Ancylobacter polymorphus: one gene and its partner. The protein of the gene in region 1 interacts with the protein of each later gene in a pairwise test. Links are inferred from orthologs where the notes say so. Each region holds a gene or a part of one and is shown in the gene's direction. Other genes may lie near its edges.

Region 1 (3,071 bases):
GCGTTGCCGGGGGCGGTGGTGCTCGCGCCCATGGCCGGCATTACCGATGCGCCGATGCGGCGCATGGCCTTGCGCTATGGCGCCTCGCTCGCCGTGTCCGAAATGGTCGCCGCCGGCGCCTTTGAAACCGGACATGAGGAGACGGTGCTGCGAGCCGAAGGGGCAGGGGTGGCGGTCCACGCGGTCCAGTTGGCCGGCAACGAGCCCGAATCGCTGGCCCGCGCCGCCTGCCTCGCCGAAGCCGCCGGCGCTGCGCTCATCGACATCAACATGGGCTGCCCGGCCAAGCGCGTCACCACCGGGCTCGCCGGATCGGCGCTGCTGCGCGACCTCGATCTCGCGACCCGGCTCATCGCCGCCGTGGTCGAGGCGGTGGACGTGCCGGTGACACTGAAGACCCGCCTCGGCTGGGACGACGCGGCGACGGTCGCTCCGGAACTCGCCCGCCGTGCGGAAGCGCTCGGCGTCAAGATGATCACCATTCACGGGCGCACGCGCTGCCAGTTCTACACTGGCCGCGCCGACTGGGCGGCGATCCGCGCGGTCAAGGAGGCTGTCTCGATCCCGGTGCTCGCCAATGGCGATCTCGTGGCGGTGGAGGACGCGACTGCCATGCTCGCCGCCTCCGGTGCCGATGGGGTGATGATCGGCCGTGGCGCACAGGGGCGTCCCTGGTTTCCCGGCCAGGTCGCCGCCTTTTTGCGCAACGGCCTCGTCCCGGCGGACCCGCCGCTGGCCGAACAGCGCGACGTGCTGGTCGAGCTTTATGAGGGCTGGCTGTCGCATTACGGGCGCGAACTCGGCATGCGCTGCGCCCGCAAGCATATCGGCTGGTCGCTCGCCGCAGCGGTCGCCAGTGCCGGCCGTCCGCCGGAAATGGCGACCGGCTGGCGCCAGCGCCTTCTCACCCTCGAGGATCCGGCGCGTGTCGTCACCGGACTCCGCGACGCCTATGACGACATTGGATGGAGAGAAGCTGCATGAGTTCGGTTTCCTCGCAACGGCCTGGCCCGCGCGCGGGCAGCGCGACCGCGGAAGCCGTCGTGAATGCGCTCCCGCATCCGGTGATCACGGTTGCGGAAGACAACCGGCTGGTGGACGCCAATGTGGCGGCTGAAGCCTTCTTCGAGGCGTCGCTGGCGGTTCTGGTGCGGCACAGGCTTCAGGAATTCGTGCCCTTTGGCAGCCCGATCCTGTCGCTGGTGGAGCAGGTGCGCACGCGCGGCGCGGCGGTGAACGAGTATCGGGTCGATCTCGGCACGCCGCGCAATGGCGGCGAGCGCATCGTCGACATTCATGTCGCGCCCCTGTCGGAGGTGGCGGGCCATGTCGTCATCATGCTGCAGGAGCGCACCATCGCCGACAAGATGGACCGGCAGCTCACCCATCGCGGCGCCGCCCGCTCGGTGACGGCGCTGGCCTCGATGCTGGCGCATGAGATCAAGAACCCGCTCTCGGGTATTCGCGGTGCAGCGCAGCTGCTCGAACTCTCGGCCAGCGACGACGACCGCTCGCTGACCCGGCTGATCACCGACGAGGCCGACCGCATCGTCAAGCTGGTCGACCGCATGGAGGTGTTCTCCGACGAGCGGCCGATCGAACGCGAGCCGGTCAATATCCACGCGGTGCTGGAACATGTGCGCACGCTGGCGACCACCGGCTTCGCCCGCCACATCCGCTTCGTCGAGGAATACGACCCCTCGCTGCCCCCGGTATTGGCCAATCGCGACCAGCTGATTCAGGTGTTCCTCAATCTGGTGAAGAACGCCGCCGAAGCCATTGGCGATTCGCCCGATGGTGAGATCCAGCTTACCACCGCCTTCCGCCCCGGAGTGCGGCTGATGATGCCCGGCGCCCCGGCGCGGGTGAGCCTGCCGCTGGAATTCTGCGTGCGCGATAACGGTCCCGGCGTGCCGGAAGACCTGATGCCGCACCTCTTCGATCCCTTCGTCACCACCAAGCCGACCGGCACCGGCCTCGGCCTCGCGCTGGTGGCGAAGATCGTCGGCGACCATGGCGGCATCATCGAATGCGACAGCCAGCCGCGCCGCACCACCTTCCGTGTCCTCATGCCCATGTACCGCGCCAGCCGCGGTGACGAGAAGAGTTGAGAACCGCCATGCCGACGGGAAGTATCCTGGTTGCCGATGACGACGCTGCCATCCGCACCGTGCTCAATCAGGCGCTGTCGCGGGCGGGCTATGAGGTGCGCTCCTGCGGCAACGCGGCGACGCTCTGGCGCTGGGTCAGCCAGGGCGACGGCGACCTCGTCATCACCGATGTGGTGATGCCGGACGAGAACGCGTTTGACCTGTTGCCGCGCATCAAGAAGGTGCGCCCCGATCTGCCGGTCATCGTCATGAGCGCGCAGAACACCTTCATGACGGCGATCCGCGCCTCGGAGAAGGGCGCCTATGAATATCTGCCCAAGCCCTTCGACCTGAAGGAGCTGATCTCCATCGTCGGCCGCGCCCTGTCCGAGCCGAAGAAGCCGGAGAACGCGCTCAAAGGTCTGGGCGAGGACGCCGACAACATTCCGCTCGTCGGCCGCTCGCCGGCGATGCAGGATATTTACCGCGTGCTGGCGCGGCTGATGCAGACCGATCTCACCGTGATGATTGCGGGCGAGAGCGGCACCGGCAAGGAGCTGGTCGCCCGCGCGCTGCATGATTACGGCAAGCGCCGCAACGGGCCGTTCGTCGCCATCAACATGGCGGCAATTCCGCGCGACCTCATCGAATCCGAGCTGTTCGGCCATGAGAAGGGGGCGTTCACCGGCGCCAATGCGCGCTCGGCCGGCCGTTTCGAGCAGGCGGAAGGCGGCACGCTGTTCCTCGACGAGATCGGCGACATGCCGATGGAGGCGCAGACGCGGCTGCTGCGCGTGCTGCAGCAGGGCGAATACACCACGGTCGGCGGGCGCACCGCCATCAAGACCGATGTGCGCATCGTCGCCGCCACCAACAAGGACCTGCGCATCCTCATCCAGCAGGGTCTGTTCCGCGAGGATTTGTTCTTCCGCCTCAATGTCGTGCCGCTGCGTCTGCCGCCGCTGCGCGAACGCGCGGAGG
Region 2 (2,790 bases), 1.6 Mb from region 1 along the record:
AATCCTGGCCGTTCCGCACCCGCGTCTTTGGCGGGCAGGTGCTGGCGCAGGCGCTGGTGGCCGCGCAGCGCACGGTGGAAGGGCTCGCCGCCCATTCCATGCACGCCTATTTCCTGCTCGCCGGCGATCCGAAGGTGCCGATCATCTACGATGTGGAGCGGGTGCGCGACGGGCGCAGCTTCGCCACGCGGCGGGCGGTGGCGATCCAGCACGGACGGCCGATCTTCATCATGTCGGTCTCGTTCCATCGCCAGGAGCCGGGGCTGGAACACCAGCTCGACCTCGACATGGCGGTGCCGCCGCCGGAGGAGGTGCCGGGCATCGGCGAACTGCCGGCCGAGGTAATCGCTACCCTGCCGGCGCCCGTGCTGGCCTATTGGCGCCGCCCGCGCCCGATCGAATTAAAGCCGGTGGGGCTCGGGGAAAAGCGCGTCGCGCCGCGCCGGGCGGTGTGGTTCCGCACCACGGGCCCGCTGCCCGACGCGGAAGGGCTGCACCAAGCCGTGCTCGCCTATGCCTCGGACATGACGCTCCTGGAAGCGACGACGACGCTGCACGGCACCAGCGTGCTCGGCGAGAACCTGCAGGTCGCCAGCCTCGACCACGCGCTGTGGCTGCACCGTCCCTTCCGCGCCGATGACTGGCTGCTCTATGCCCAGGACAGCCCCAGCGCCGCCGGCGCGCGCGGCTTGGCGCGCGGGCTGATCTATGACCGCGCCGGGCGCCTGGTCGCTTCGGTGGCGCAGGAAGGGCTGATCCGGCCGGTGCGGGCGCCTGCCGCACAGGCATCTGCCTAAAAATTAGCCGACTGATGGCGAATGTGGGGCGGTGACTCGGGAAGGGTCACTGCCCCGATCAAGAATTGAGCAATCCGGCGGCGTCGCGTGCGGGCAGGGCGGTGGCCACCGACGCGGCATCGGCCGGCGCCGGCCGGCGGCATTTCCACCGGAAGCGTTGATCCGCAACGGTTGGCACGCGAATTGATTCTCTCTCGCCGGCTGGATCGGCAGGTTGCGGAAAACAACCTCGGCGAGTCCGACATGAAACGCCCAGAACCCCGCCAGCGGTTCGGGGCCAAGCGGGGACAGAACCCATGAAGATCGTCATGGCTATCATCAAGCCCTTCAAGCTTGAGGAAGTCCGGGATGCGCTCACTGGCATTGGTGTGCACGGACTGACCGTTACGGAGGTCAAGGGATATGGCCGTCAGAAGGGCCACACCGAGATCTATCGCGGCGCGGAATACGCAGTGAGCTTCCTGCCCAAGCTCAAGATCGAGGTCGCCGTGGCGTCCGATCATGTTTCCAAGGTCATCGACGCGATTACCACCTCGGCCAAGACCGGCCAGATCGGCGACGGCAAGATCTTCGTCTACGCGATCGATCAGGCCGTGCGCATCCGCACCGGCGAAACCGACGCCGACGCCCTCTGAGCCTGCGTCACCGATCCCGATATTTTCCGATTGCGACGGAGCATTGAACCCATGACGACCAAGAATTGGATACGCGCGGGCCTGCCTGCGCTGGCGACGACGGCGCTGTTCGCGGCCGCCGCTTTCGCCCAGGACAACCCGGCCGCCGGCGCGGAAGCCACCGCCGAGGTCGCCGCCGCGGTCACCGTGGACAAGGGCGACATCACCTGGATGATGGTCTCCTCCATCCTCGTTCTGTTCATGACCGTGCCGGGCCTCGCCCTGTTCTATGGCGGCCTCGTGCGCGCCAAGAACATGCTCTCGGTCCTCATGCAGGTCACCGTCATCGCCGCCGTGATGATGCTGCTCTGGGTGTTCTACGGCTACTCGCTCGCCTTCACCTCCGGCAACGCCTTCATCGGCGGCTTCGAGAAGGCCTTCCTCGCCGGCGTCACCACGGAAAGCCTGGCCGACACCTTCTCCAAGGGCGTGAAGATTCCGGAATACATCTTCATCGTGTTCCAGATGACCTTCTCGGCCATCACCCCCGCGCTGATCATCGGCGCCTTCGCCGAGCGCATGAAGTTCTCGGCCATCGTGCTGTTCAGCATCCTCTGGGTGACCTTCGTCTACTACCCGATCGCCCACATGGTGTGGTTCTCGGAAGGCTACCTGTTCGCCATGGGCGCGCTCGACTTCGCCGGCGGCACCGTGGTGCACATCAATGCCGGTATTGCGGGCCTCGTCGGCTGCATCATCATCGGCAAGCGCACCGGCTACGGCAAGGAGCTGATGCCTCCCCACTCGCTGCCCTTCGCCATGGTCGGCGCCAGCGTCCTGTGGGTGGGCTGGTTCGGCTTCAACGCCGGCTCCAACCTTGAAGCCAATGCCGGCACCACGCTCGCCGTGATCAACACCTTCGTCGCCACCGCCGGCGCGATCGTCGGCTGGACGCTCATCGAGTGGCTGGCCAAGGGCAAGCCCTCCATGCTCGGCGCCATCTCCGGCATGGTCGCCGGCCTCGTCGCCATCACCCCGGCCGCCGGCCTTTCCGGCCCGCTCGGCGCGATCGTGCTCGGCTTCGTCGCCGCCATCATCTGCTTCTTCTTCTGCACCACGGTGAAGAACGCGCTCGGCTATGACGATAGCCTCGACGTGTTCGGCGTCCATGGCGTGGGCGGCATCGTCGGCGCCATCGGCACCGGCATCGTCGTCGCCCCGGCGCTCGGCGGCCCCGGCATCGCCGATTACGCGATGGGCCACCAGGTGTGGGTGCAGTTCCAGGCGGTGGCGGTGACCCTCGTGTGGGGCGGCATCGTCTCGGCGATCCTCTACTACGTGGTCAACGTCCTCATCGGGCTGCGTCCGTCGGTGGAGAA

The links. The genes of interacting proteins can lie anywhere in the genome.
Region 2: the proteins of K9D25_RS15245 (region 1) and K9D25_RS07530 interact in binary tests that used the Escherichia coli proteins (3 or more experiments, as listed by UniProt). The link is inferred for Ancylobacter polymorphus from one-to-one orthologs.

Annotation. Positions count from the first base shown.
Region 1 is NZ_CP083239.1:3,232,846-3,235,916, forward strand. The notes cover bases 47-3,045. They hold K9D25_RS15245 (two-component system sensor histidine kinase NtrB), read left to right. Parts: upstream 47-980; coding sequence 981-2,111; downstream 2,112-3,045. Other genes in these bases: dusB (tRNA dihydrouridine synthase DusB), read left to right, coding at 47-984; ntrC (nitrogen regulation protein NR(I)), read left to right, coding at 2,120-3,045. Outside these bases: more of dusB, read left to right, coding at 1-46; more of ntrC, read left to right, coding at 3,046-3,071.
Region 2 is NZ_CP083239.1:1,605,586-1,608,375, forward strand. Bases 45-2,762 are described here. They hold K9D25_RS07530 (P-II family nitrogen regulator), read left to right. Parts: upstream 45-1,093; coding sequence 1,094-1,432; downstream 1,433-2,762. Other genes in these bases: K9D25_RS07525 (acyl-CoA thioesterase), read left to right, coding at 45-797; K9D25_RS07535 (ammonium transporter), read left to right, coding at 1,484-2,762. In the rest of the region: more of K9D25_RS07525, read left to right, coding at 1-44; more of K9D25_RS07535, read left to right, coding at 2,763-2,790. UniProt on the Escherichia coli protein: Involved in the regulation of nitrogen metabolism. Regulates the activity of its targets by protein-protein interaction in response to the nitrogen status of the cell.